DNA from 3 places in the Streptomyces stoeckheimensis genome. Region 3 is predicted to be linked to each of the others. Evidence: riboswitches for the same ligand, from Rfam matches in the RefSeq annotation. Region 3 holds a riboswitch; each other region holds the start of a gene.
The links. Region 3 has a riboswitch for thiamine pyrophosphate ahead of ACE1OC_RS11995 (thiamine ABC transporter substrate-binding protein). Riboswitches for the same ligand answer to the same signal wherever they lie in the genome.
Positions count from the first base shown of each region.

Region 1: it holds a riboswitch for thiamine pyrophosphate, as region 3 does, so the genes downstream of both, thiC (phosphomethylpyrimidine synthase ThiC) here and ACE1OC_RS11995 (thiamine ABC transporter substrate-binding protein) in region 3, are expected to answer to the same signal.
Region 2: it holds a riboswitch for thiamine pyrophosphate, as region 3 does, so the genes downstream of both, thiO (glycine oxidase ThiO) here and ACE1OC_RS11995 (thiamine ABC transporter substrate-binding protein) in region 3, are expected to answer to the same signal.

Region 1 covers NZ_CP169550.1:4,596,134-4,600,406, forward strand. Annotated here, with positions in the region: gene ACE1OC_RS20855 (SsgA family sporulation/cell division regulator) at 1-252, shown strand, start outside; gene ACE1OC_RS20860 (YibE/F family protein) at 423-1,829, opposite strand; TPP riboswitch at 1,902-2,046, shown strand; gene thiC (phosphomethylpyrimidine synthase ThiC) at 2,041-3,828, shown strand; gene ACE1OC_RS20870 (tetratricopeptide repeat-containing glycosyltransferase) at 3,914-4,273, opposite strand, start outside.
Region 2 covers NZ_CP169550.1:6,500,632-6,504,904, reverse strand. Annotated here, with positions in the region: gene ACE1OC_RS29445 (NAD(P)/FAD-dependent oxidoreductase) at 285-1,529, opposite strand; TPP riboswitch at 1,679-1,791, shown strand; gene thiO (glycine oxidase ThiO) at 1,789-3,018, shown strand; gene thiS (sulfur carrier protein ThiS) at 3,015-3,215, shown strand; gene ACE1OC_RS29430 (thiazole synthase) at 3,220-4,014, shown strand; gene pknB (Stk1 family PASTA domain-containing Ser/Thr kinase) at 4,166-4,273, shown strand, end outside.
Region 3 covers NZ_CP169550.1:2,682,309-2,686,581, forward strand. Annotated here, with positions in the region: gene ACE1OC_RS11990 (ABC transporter permease) at 1-1,123, opposite strand, end outside; gene ACE1OC_RS11995 (thiamine ABC transporter substrate-binding protein) at 1,183-2,280, opposite strand; TPP riboswitch at 2,365-2,473, opposite strand; gene rlmN (23S rRNA (adenine(2503)-C(2))-methyltransferase RlmN) at 2,531-3,643, opposite strand; gene ACE1OC_RS12005 (phosphatidate cytidylyltransferase) at 3,737-4,273, opposite strand, start outside.

The DNA.
Region 1 (4,273 bases), 1.9 Mb from region 3:
GGTGACGGCGATGTCCACATCGCCCCGACCGATCCGGAGGAACTGTCCGACGTCCACATCCGGCTGCAAGTAGGTGCAGACCGGGCTCTCTTCCGCGCCAGCGCGGCGCCACTCGTGGCGTTCCTCGACCGTACCGACCGGATCGTTCCGCTCGGCCAGGAGCGCAACCTCGGGGACTTCGAGGAGAACCTCGACGAGGCGCTCGACAAGATCCTCGCGGAGTCGCAGCAGAACGAGCAGAACGCGGGCTGACGCGAGCCCGGCCGGACACCTCGTGACCAGGGTGCGCCGGCAAGCATCACCGCACCACCGCATCACCGCACCACGGCTCAGCGTGCCGACACGCTGAGTGCTCCGCCTTGCCGTTCCTCACGACCGGCCGCCTGCGCGAAACTGACCCGTCGCGCGCGCCGGTCCGCCTTTCAGCGCTTGCGTCGCCGGCCCCGGCCGCCGCGGAGCGGCCCCGAGGCCGCTGTGGCCGCCGGGGATTCCGCGCGGTCCGCGGACACCACCAGTGCGGCCAGAGCCGTCGTCACGGGTACCGAGGCGACCAGTCCGATCGAGCCCACGAGGGTTCGTACGATCTCCTCCGCGACCAGCTCGCTGTTGGCCACCGACCCCATGCTGCTGTTCGCGATCGAGAACAGCAGGAGCAGGGGCAACGCCGCGCCCGCGTACGCCAGTACCAGCGTGTTGACCACCGAGGCGATGTGGTCCCGCCCGATGCGGATGCCCGCCCGGTAGAGCCCGCGCGGGCCCATCGACGGGTCGGCCTGGTGGAGTTCCCAGACCGCCGAGGTCTGAGTGACGGTCACGTCGTCGAGTACGCCGAGCGATCCGATGATGACACCCGCAAGCAGCAAACCGCTCATGTCGATGTTCGGGTAAAGCCCGTGGATCAGCCCGGTGTTGTCGTCCGTGTTGCCGCTGAGGAACGCCCAGTCGATGAACAGCGAGCCCAGCAGGCCGATCAGCAGCAGCGAGATGATGGTGCCGAGGACCGCCACCGAGGTGCGGGCCGTCAGCCCGTGGCACATGTAGAGCGCGATCAGCATGATCGCGCTGGCTCCGACCACCGCCACGACCAGCGGATTCGACCCCTGCAGGATCGCCGGGAGGATGAAGAGGGTCAGCACGGCGAAGCTGACGACGAGGGCGATGAGCGCGAACAGCCCGCGCATCCGCCCGACGATGACCACCGAGAGGGCGAAGATGCCGGCGAGCAGGGCCATCGGCAGCTTGCGGTTCACGTCGATCACGGAGTACTGGAGATCCCGGGGCGCGTCCGGGGCGTAGGCGACCACCACGCCCTGGCCGTCCGTCAACTGTCGTGGTGCGCCCGGCTGGACGATCTCGACGAACTCGCGGCCCTTGTCGGGCCCGCTGCCGACCTTGATCGTGGCCTTCTTGCACTCGCCGTTCTGCGCGGCCAGGGCCTCGCGCCCCTCCGGGGTGGAGGTGTCGCCGGTGGGCGGCACCTGCGAGGCGTTCACGGATTTGCAGTCGACGTTCTGCAGCGCGACGACCGAGCCCTGCTGGGTCTGCCGGTCGAAGCCGACCCCGGTGCGCTCGTGGCCCGGCGCACCACCGGGCCAGAGCACCACCATGCCGATCACGACGGCGGTGGCGAAGGGGATCAGCACGGCCGCGATCACCTTGCGCAGGTGCTTCGAGACGGGGGCCGCCGGGCCATGGCTGTGCGCATGGCCGTGGGAGTGTCCGGCAGAGGGGGCGGGCGAGTGACCGGGTTCCGCGTGCGCGTGGCCTGCGTGGCCGGCGTGACCAGCGGGATCCGTGGGTTCGGTGGGGGGCTGCGGCGAGGACGTCACTGACTGATCATCGCAACAGATGAGGGGGCCCACTGTTCAGCACGCCACACATGACGCTAGCGTGGGGGCTACTTTGCACAACGCGGGAGCTCGGAGCACCGGGCTGAGAGGGCGCTGATCACCGTTCGCATTCGAATATGCGTACGGGAGGAGGCTGCGTCGACCGCCGAACCTGTTACCGGGTAATGCCGGCGTAGGGAGATTAGGTCTCATGACCATTCAGGACGCACGCACGCCTGCCGTCAGCCAGGACGCCGACGGCCAGACCGAGCGCCAGCCGGGCTGGCACAAGGGGTACGTGGCGGGCTCCCGCCCCGACATCCGGGTGCCGGTCCGCCAGGTCCACCTCACCAACGGCAAGGACGTGACGCTCTACGACACGTCCGGCCCGTACACCGACCCGCAGATCGAGACCGACGTTCGCCGGGGCCTGCCGCCGCTGCGCGAGAACTGGATCATCAGCCGCGGCGACACCGAGGAGTACGCGGGCCGCCCCGTGCGCCCCGAGGACGACGGCATCAAGCACACCTCGCCCCGCGGTGGCCTCAAGAACCTCGACGCGGTCTTCCCGGGCCGTCCGCGCCAGCCCCGCCGCGGCCGTGGCGGCGCCGCGGTCACGCAGCTCGCGTACGCCCGCCGGGGCGAGATCACCCCGGAGATGGAGTACGTCGCGATCCGCGAGAACGTCTCCCCCGAGGTCGTCCGCGAGGAGATCGCCGCAGGTCGCGCGGTCATGCCGGTCAACGTGAACCACCCCGAGATCGAGCCGATGATCATCGGCAAGCGGTTCCTGGTGAAGGTCAACGCCAACATCGGCAACTCCGCGGTCACCTCCTCGATCGAGGAGGAGGTGGACAAGATGACCTGGGCGACCAAGTGGGGCGCCGACACGGTCATGGACCTCTCGACCGGCCGCAACATCCACACCACCCGCGAGTGGGTGCTGCGCAACTCTCCCGTGCCGATCGGCACCGTGCCGCTGTACCAGGCGCTGGAGAAGGTCGACGGCCGCGCCGAGGACCTGACCTGGGAGATCTACAAGGACACGGTCATCGAGCAGGCCGAGCAGGGCGTCGACTACATGACGGTCCACGCCGGCGTGCTGCTGTCGTACGTGCCGCTGACCGCGCGCCGCAAGACCGGCATCGTCTCGCGCGGCGGCTCGATCATGGCCGCCTGGTGCCTGGCGCACCACAAGGAGAACTTCCTCTACACGAACTTCGAGGAGCTCTGCGAGATCCTCGCGGCGTACGACGTCACGTACTCCCTGGGTGACGGCCTGCGCCCCGGCTCCATCGCGGACGCCAACGACGCGGCGCAGTTCGCGGAGCTGAAGACGCTGGGCGAGCTGAACACGATCGCCAAGCGCCACAATGTGCAGACGATGATCGAGGGCCCCGGGCACGTCCCGATGCACAAGATCAAGGAGAACATCGACCTTCAGCAGGAGATCTGCGAGGAGGCGCCGTTCTACACGCTCGGCCCGCTGACCACCGACGTCGCGCCCGCGTACGACCACATCACCTCGGGCATCGGCGCCGCGATGATCGCCTGGTGGGGCACTGCGATGCTCTGCTACGTCACGCCCAAGGAGCACCTGGGCCTGCCGAACCGCGACGACGTGAAGACCGGTGTCATCACGTACAAGATCGCGGCCCACGCGGCGGACCTGGCCAAGGGCCACCCGGGCGCCCAGGAATGGGACGACGCCCTGTCGGACGCGCGGTTCGAGTTCCGCTGGGAGGACCAGTTCAACTTGGCCCTCGACCCGGACACGGCCCGTGAGTTCCACGACGAGACCCTCCCGGCCGAGCCGGCCAAGACCGCGCACTTCTGCTCCATGTGCGGTCCGAAGTTCTGCTCGATGAAGATCTCCCAGGACATCCGCCGCCAGCACGGTGGCGACCTGGGCGCCGAGGAGATCGAGGCGGGCATGGCGGAGAAGTCCGCCGAGTTCGCTGCCGCGGGCAACCGCGTGTACCTGCCGCTGGCGGACTGACCTCCCGCCACCGGCACATACGGACGGCCCGCGACACCGAGGGGGGAGTCGCGGGCCGCCGTTGGGACCTGACGTGGGCGGACGGTCAGGCGAAGGCCCGGGAGCCCACGCCCAGCTTGCGCCGTGCGAACTCGAGGTTCGCGAGGACCCGGTCCTGCTGGTCGTCGGGAAGTTTGCCGCCCTGGAGCAGGAGTTCGCAGCAGTCCAAGGACTCCTGGTACTCCCCGGTCCAGTACGCGGCCACCGCGAGTTCGTCGAGTGCGCGCCAGTCGTGCCAGGAGAACTCGACGAAGAGGATGTCGTCCGGGGGCGGCATCCGTACTGCCTGCCGGGCGAACAAGTAGGCGAGGGGCCAGCGGCTTTCGAGGCGACAGAGCCGGGCGAGGTCGCCGAGGGCCTCGGCGCGTGAGGGTCGGCTCTCGTGTGCCCGCAGGTAGCGGTCCAT
Region 2 (4,273 bases), 3.8 Mb from region 3:
AACGGGTCCGGGCGCAGCCCGGGGAACGGGGCTCAGCCCGGAACGGGTCCGGGCGCAGCCCGGGGAACGGGGCTCAGCCCGGAACGGGTCCGGGCGCAGCCCGGGGAACGGGGCTCAGCCCGGAACGGGTCCGGGCGCAGCCCGGGGAACGGGCGAAGGGCGGGTAGGGGACTTCCACCCGCGGGGGCCCGGCTCAGGCGGCCCGGAACCGGCCCGGGCGCGGGCCCGAGCCGGACGGCGCCCGGGGCAGGCCGGCCCCGTCCCCGGCCCGCGCCCCCGCCGGGTCAGGCGGCCGTCGACTTCAGCGCGGTCCCCGGGTCCGCGACCTTCGCCGGGTCCACGGGGGTCCCCGACTCGATGAGCCGGCGCCCCTGGGCCAGGTCCCGCGGGCGACCCACCGCGAGGACCGCGACCAGCCGCCCCTCCCGCAGCCAGCACACCGACCAGGTGTCCGCCCCCGGGTCACCGCGCCACAGCATCGCGTCCGCGTCCCCGTGATGGCCCGCGTACTGCACGAAGCGGCCGAACTGCTCCGACCAGAAGTACGGGACCGGGTCGTAGACCTGCTCCCCGGAGCCCCCGGCCACGATGTCCGCCGCCACCACCCGCGGCCCCTGGAGCGCGTTGTCCCAGTGGTGCACCAGCAGCCGGGACCCGTAGCGGCCCGACGGGAACGAGGCGCAGTCCCCCACGGCGTACACCTCGGGCACCGAGGTCCGCAGCCGCTCGTCGGCGGTGACCGCTCCGTCCGGGCCGAGCTCCACGCCGGACCCGGCCAGCCATCCGGTGGCCGGCCGGGCGCCGATGCCCACCACCACCGCCCCGGCCGGCAGCGCCCGCCCGTCGGCGAGCAGGACCCGGCCCGGCTCCACGGAAGCCACCCGCGCGCCGGTCAGCAGCTCGGCGCCCGCCTCGGCATACCACCGCCCCATCGGCTCGGCCACCTCCGCGGGCAGCGCGCCCGCCAGCACCCGGTCGGCCGCCTCGACCACCGTCACGGCGCAGCCCGCCTCGCGGGCGGCCGTGGCGAATTCCGCGCCGATCCAGCCGGCCCCGACCACGACCACCGCCGAGCCGGCTGCCAGGACGGGCCGCAGCCGGGCCGCGTCGTCCAGGGTGCGCAGCAGGTGCACCCCGGGGACGCCGTCCGCGCCGGGCAGGGTCAGCGGGAGGGCGCCGGTCGCCAGCACGAGGACCTCGTACGGGACCGGTCCGGCCTCGGTGTCCACCTCGCGGTCGGCGGGCCGCAGCCCGGTGACCTCGACCCCCAGCCGGAGCTCGATGCCGAGCTCCTCGAAGTCGACGTCGAAGGCCGAGTCCTCCGCCTTGCCGAGGAGCACCGCCTTGGACAGCGGGGGCCGGTCGTAGGGCTGGTGGGGTTCGGCCCCCAGCAGGATGACGGGGCCGGTCCAGCCCTGTTCCCGGAGGGCGACCGCGGTCTGGACCCCGGCCATCCCGGCGCCGACGATCACCACGCCGCGCCGAGTGTCTTCCGCCTGCTGCGTCTGCTGTTGCGTCTGCTCGCTCACGCGGCCCAGCCTAATCAACTGACGGTCCGTCAGGAATAGCGGATGGCGACCCTCCCGGGATCCGGGCGGAAGCCGGGCTGCCGGCCGGGCCGACACCGCCGCCGGGGAGGCAGCCTTACCGGCCGTCGGCCTCGGCGTTACTCTGGCACCGAACCTATCGCGGGAGTCCGGGCGCACCGGGCTGAGAGGGAGGCTGGCCGGCCTCCGACCGTACGAACCTGATCCGGGTCATGCCGGCGAAGGGAGGGGCTGGACGCCCATGCATTCATTCAGGAACGGCCGGAGTCCCGGCTACGACGTCCTCGTCATCGGGGGCGGCATCATCGGCCTGGTCACCGCCTGGCGGGCGGCCCGGCGCGGGCTGCGCACCGCGCTGGCCGATCCGGCCCCCGGCGGCGGCGCCGCCCAGGTCGCGGCCGGCATGCTGGCCGCCGTCACCGAGCTGCACTACGGCGAGGAGACCCTGCTCGGGCTCAACCTCGCCTCCGCGGCCCGCTACCCCGAGTTCGCCGCCGAGCTCGCCGAAGCCAGCGGCGGCATGGACATCGGCTACCGCGCCTGCGGCACCCTCGCCGTCGCCCTCGACGCCGACGACCGGCTGCACCTGCGCGAACTGCACGCCCTCCAGCGCCGCTGCGGCCTGGAGTCCGACTGGCTGACCGGCCGCGAGTGCCGCCGCCTGGAACCGATGCTGGCTCCGGGCGTACGCGGCGGCCTGCGCGTGGACGGCGACCACCAGGTCGATCCCCGCCGCCTCGCGGCCGCCCTGCTGGCCGCCTGCGAACGGGCCGGGGTCGCCCTGCACCGCGCCGGGGCGGCGCGCCTGCTGACCGCCGCCGACCGTGCCTGCGGCGCCGTCCTCGACGACGCCGACGCCACGGAGCTGCGCGCCGACCAGGTGGTGCTGGCGGCGGGCTCGCTCAGCGGCCGGCTGGACGGCGTACCGCCCGAGGCCGTGGCACCCGTACGGCCGGTGAAGGGTCAGGTGCTGCGCCTCGCGGTGCCCCCCTCGTACGCCCCGTTCCTGTCCCGCACCGTACGGGCCGTCGTGCGCGGCAGCCACGTCTACCTGGTCCCCCGCGAGAACGGCGAACTCGTCGTCGGCGCCACCAGCGAGGAACTCGGCTGGGACACCACCGTCACCGCGGGCGGGGTCTACGAACTCCTGCGCGACGCCCACGAACTGGTGCCCGGGATCACCGAACTCCCCCTGGTGGAGACCCGGGCCGGGCTGCGGCCCGGATCGCCGGACAACGCCCCCCTCCTCGGCCCGACCGAACTCCCCGGCCTGCACCTGGCCACCGGCCACTACCGCAACGGCGTCCTGCTCACCCCTCTCACGGGGGACGTGATGGCGGACCTGCTGACCACCGGCGAACTGCCGGAAATCGCCCGCCCCTTCACCCCACGCCGCTTCGCCCTCGCGGCCACCCCCACCCCCACCCCCACCCCCACGTCCACCCTCACGCGACAGGAGTCGTTCGCATGACCATTTCCGTCAACGGCGAGCCGCGCGAGATCGCGGACGGGACCATGCTCGCCACGGTGGTCGCCACCCTCACCGAAGCCACCAAGGGGGTCGCGGCCGCCCTCAACGAGACCGTGGTGCCGCGCGGCCAGTGGCCGTACACCTCCGTGACCGACGGCGACCGCGTCGAAGTCCTCACCGCAGTCCAGGGAGGCTGAGCACATGGCGGACGACCTCTTCACCCTCGCCGGCCGGACCTTCTCCTCCCGCCTGATCATGGGCACCGGCGGGGCGCCGAGCCTGGACATCCTGGAACGGGCGCTGGTCGCGTCCGGCACGGAACTCACCACGGTCGCGATGCGGCGCCTCGACCCGACGGTGCAGGGCTCGGTCCTGTCCGTCCTGAACCGCCTCGGCATCGCGGTCCTCCCCAACACCGCGGGCTGCTTCACGGCGGGCGAAGCCGTCCTGACGGCGCGCCTCGCCCGGGAGGCCCTCGGCACGGACTGGATCAAACTGGAGGTCGTCGCGGACGAACGCACCCTCCTCCCGGACGGCGTCGAACTGCTCGACGCGGCCGAAACCCTGGTCGACGAGGGCTTCACGGTCCTCCCGTACACGAACGACGACCCCGTCCTCGCCCGCAAACTGGAGGACGTGGGCTGCGCGGCGATCATGCCGCTCGGCTCCCCCATCGGCTCCGGCATGGGCATCCGCAACCCGCACAACTTCGAGCTGATCACCGAGCGGGCCGGGGTCCCGGTCATCCTCGACGCGGGCGCCGGAACGGCCTCGGACGTGGCCCTGGCCATGGAACTGGGCTGCGCGGCGGTCATGCTGGCCTCGGCGGTGACCCGGGCGCAGCTCCCCGTCCTGATGGCCGCGGCCATGCGCGACGCGGTCACGGCGGGCCGCCTGGCCCACCGAGCGGGCCGCATCCCCCAACGCCGCTTCGCAGAAGCCTCCTCCCCCGCAGAAGGCCGAGCCACCCTGGACCCGGAACGCCCGGCGTTCTGAGCGGGCGGCGATACGGGTTCCCGCGCGTGCGGGGCTTGGCGGCGTACGGGGCCGCGCCCGTGCGGGGCCCTCGTACCGCCCACGTCACAGCTGGGCTGCAACCCCCCGCCGCCCGGGACGGGAGCTCGACCGGCCCTCGTAGAATCTCCGGGTGGACACGACCCTGGATGACCCCCTCGTCGGGCAGACGCTCGACGGCCGCTACCGCGTGGACGCCCGTATCGCGGCCGGCGGCATGGCCACGGTCTACCGGGCCGTC
Region 3 (4,273 bases):
GCATCAGCAGCGCGTCGAAGCCCCGTACGAAACGGCCCGCGCGGCGGGTCAGTGCCGCGGCGGCGAGCCCGCCGACGACCAGCGCGATGGCGGTGGCGGCGAGCGCGTACTGCAGGGAGTTCCAGATCGCCTCCAGCGGCGGCACCAGGAAGGTTCCGCCACCGGCGCCGACTTCCTGGAGCGCCCGGTAGAAGCCGAACCCGTACCCGCCGGGGGCGTCGAGGGAACGTTCCACGAGCACGGCGAGCGGCGCCACGATCAGCAGTGCCACGGTCAGCAGCACCCCGCCGAGCAGGGTGCGCTGGGCCCAGCCGCGCGGCCGGTGCGTGGTCCGCCCCGGGTCGACCAGCCGCAGTGCGGTCTCCCGCTTGCGCACGGTCCAGGCGTGCACGCCGAGGATCGCTCCGATGGCCGCGAACTGCACCATCGTCAGCACGGCGGCAGTCGGCAGGTCCAGGAGCTGCGCGGTCTGCCGGTAGACCTCCACCTCCAGGGTGGAGTACGCGGGCCCGCCCAGGATCTGCACGACACCGAAGGAGGAGAACGTGAACAGGAACACCATCAGCGAGGCGGCCGCGACGGCCGGCCCCAGCGCGGGCAGCGTCACGCGCCGCCAGGCGGCGAACCGCCCGGCGCCCAGCACCCGGGCGGCCTCCTCCTGGCGCGGGTCCAGCTGCGCCCACAGCCCGCCCACCGTGCGGATGACCACGGCGTAGTTGAAGAAGACGTGCGCGAGCAGGATCGCCCAGACGGTCGTGTCGAGGCGGATCCCCCACACCTCGTCCAACAGACCGTTGCGTCCTACGAGCGCCAGGAACGCGGTGCCGACCACGACGGTCGGCAGCACGAACGGCACCGTCACGAGCGCCCGCAGTAGCTGTTTGCCGGGGAACTCGAAGCGGGCGAAGACGTACGCGCCGGGGAGCGCGATCAGGAGCGTGAGCGCCGTGGACGCGAGCGCCTGCCAGGTGGTGAACCAGAGCACGTCGCCGATGTCGGGCCGGGCCAGCACCTCGCCGATCCGGCCGAACTGCCAGCCGGCGTCCGACTTGAGCCCGCGCCCCACGATCGCGGCCACGGGGTACGCGAAGAACAGCCCGAAGAAGACGAGCGGCACGGCCATCAGACCGAGCCTGACGGCCGTGGCCCGCCCGCTCTCCTTCGCAGCCTCGCTCACTCGTCCTACTTCACGACGAGGGTGGACCAGGTCTTGATCCACTGGTCACGGTTCTTGGCGATGGCCTCCGGGGCGACCGTCTCGGGCTTCTCGATGACCACGCCGTGCTTGGTGAACAGCTCCGGCAGCACCGCGTCCTTGGTCACCGGGTTCACGAACATCTGGAGCGGCATGTCTTCCTGGAACTTCTTGGAGATCAGGAAGTCCAGGAGCGCCTTGCCGCCCTCCTCGTTCTTCGCGCCCTTGAGCAGACCCGCGAACTCGGTCTGGCGGAAGCACGTGCCCGTCGCGACGCCCGTCGGGGCCTCGGCCGGCTGCGGCTCGCCGTAGAGGACCTCGACCGGCGGGCTGGAGGCGTAGGAGACGACCAGCGGGCGGTCGCCCTTGGCCTTCTTGCCGCCGGCCGAGCCGGAGAAGCGCTCGTTGTAGGCCTGCTCCCAGCCGTCGACGACCTCGACGCCGTTGGCCTTGAGCTTGCTCCAGTAGTCCTTCCAGCCCTCGTTCCCGTACTTGCCGACGGAGGCGAGGAGGAAGCCGAGGCCGGGCGAGGAGGTCGCGGCGTTCTCGGTGACCAGCAGGTTCTTGTACTCCGGCTTGATCAGGTCGTCCAGCGTCTGCGGCGGGGCGAGCTTCTTGTCGGCGAAGTAGGCCTTGTCGTAGTTCACGCAGATGTCGCCGGAGTCCACGGGGGTGACCCGGTGCTCCTTGTCGAGCACGAACTCGGGCTTCACGTCGGCCAGCCCCTTGGCCTCGTACGGCGTGAAGATGCCCTGGTCGAGGGCCCGGGAGAGGAGCGTGTTGTCCACGCCGAAGAAGACGTCGCCGCGCGGAGAGCCCTTGGTGAGGATCTCCTGGTTCAGTGCCGCGCCCGCGTCTCCGGACTTCAGGACCTTGACGGTGTAGCCGCTCTGCTGCTCGAACTCCTTGAGGACCGTGTCGGTCACGTTGAAGGAGTCGTGCGAGACGAGGGTGATCGTCTTGGACTTCGGGGCGTCGCTCGCCCCGGCGGACTTGTCCTTGGCGTCGCCGCCGCAGGCGCTGAGCGTGGTGACGCCGAGCGCGGCCGCGAGCGCGACGCCCGCCATCTTCTTGGTGGTGCTCATTGGTGCATTCCTCCTGGGATGTCCAGGAGAAGACGCGGCCCTGCCCGGCGCTCTGTGGAGCGGACGCCGGGCAGGGCGCAACAGCTTGAGTGATGACCGAACTTCCTACCCCGAATGACCGGGGCGAGGTTCAGAGGGTCTGCGGTGACGGATACCGCACTCTCAGCGCTGTGGCGCTCCCCTGTCGGAATATGAAATTGGTTTCGGCCACAGTACCCCGCGGCCGAAAGCAAACCTTAACTGGCGGAAATCAGCGCTCCGAGGCGGCGAGCTGACCGCACGCGCCGTCGATCTCCTGACCGCGGGTGTCGCGGACGGTCACCGGCACGCCGTGGCGGGCGATGGCCTCCACGAACGCCTTCTCGTCCTCGGGCCGCGAGGCGGTCCACTTCGAACCCGGCGTCGGGTTCAGCGGGATCAGGTTGACGTGCACGCGCTTGCCCTTGAGCAGCCTGCCGAGCAGGTCGCCGCGCCAGGCCTGGTCGTTGATGTCGCGGATCAGGGCGTACTCGATGGAGATCCGGCGGCCGGACTTCTCCGCGTACTCCCAGGCCGCGTCGAGCACCTCGCGGACGTTCCAGCGGGTGTTCACGGGGACCAGGGTGTCGCGCAGCTCGTCGTCCGGCGCGTGCAGGGAGACGGCCAGGCGGCACTTGAAGCCCTCGTCGGCGAAGCGGTGCATCGCCGGGACCAGGCCCACGGTGGAGACGGTGATCCCGCGCTGGGACAGGCCCAGGCCGTCGGGCTCCGGGTCGGTGAGGCGGCGGATGGCGCCGACGACGCGGTTGTAGTTGGCGAGCGGCTCGCCCATGCCCATGAAGACGATGTTCGACAGCCGGGCGGGCCCGCCGGGGACCTCGCCGTCGCGCAGGGCGCGCATGCCGTCGACGATCTGGTGCACGATCTCGGCCGTCGACAGGTTGCGGTCGAGACCGGCCTGGCCGGTGGCGCAGAACGGGCAGTTCATGCCGCAGCCGGCCTGCGAGGAGATGCACATGGTGACCCGGTCCGGGTAGCGCATCAGCACGGACTCGACGAGCGTGCCGTCGTGCAGCTTCCACAGGGTCTTGCGGGTGGTGTCGTCATCGCACGAGATGTGGCGGATGACGTTCATCAGGTCCGGCAGCAGCTCCTGCTGGAGCTTCTCGCGGGACGCCGCGGGGATGTCGGTCCACTCGGCCGGGTCGTGCGCGTACCGGGCGAAGTAGTGCTGGGAGAGCTGCTTGGCCCGGAAGGGCTTCTCACCGATCGCGGCGACCGCCTCCCGGCGCTCCTCGGGGGTGAGGTCGGCGAGGTGCCGGGGCGGCTTCTTCGCTCCACGAGGGGCGACGAAAGTGAGCTCTCCCGGGACTGGGCGGGCCATGGCAGGTACTCCTTGTAAGACGAAAGGCGCGCCGCAGAAGCAGCGCGCCTTCCAAGAGTAACCGCCCCGCCTGGACGGGCGTCTTTTCGCAGGTCAGCCGGTGCCGACGAACAGCGCCAGCAGCAGCCAGACCACCGGGGCCGTCGGAAGCAGGGAGTCCAGCCGGTCCATGATGCCGCCGTGGCCCGGCAGCAGGGTGCCCATGTCCTTGATCCCGAGATCCCGCTTGATCATGGATTCCCCGAGGTCGCCGAGCGTGGCGCTGACCGCGACGGCGAGGCCGAGCACCAGGCCCTGCCACCAGACGCCCCCGTCGATCAGGAACTCCATGCACAGCGCGCCGGCCGCCATCGCGAAGGCCACCGCTCCGAAGAGCCCCTCGCGGGTCTTTCCGGGGCTGATGCGCGGGGCGAGCTTGGTCTTGCCGAAGCGCCAGCCGACCGCGTAGGCCCCGGTGTCGCTGACCACCGTCAGGAGCAGGAAGGTGATCACCCGCTGCGGCCCGTCGTCGGCGGTGAGCAGCATCGCGACGAAGGTGGCCAGGAACGGCACGTAGAACGCCGCGAAGGCACCCGCCGTGACGTCCTTGAGGTAGTCCTCGGGCGGCTCGGTCATCCTCCAGACGAGGAC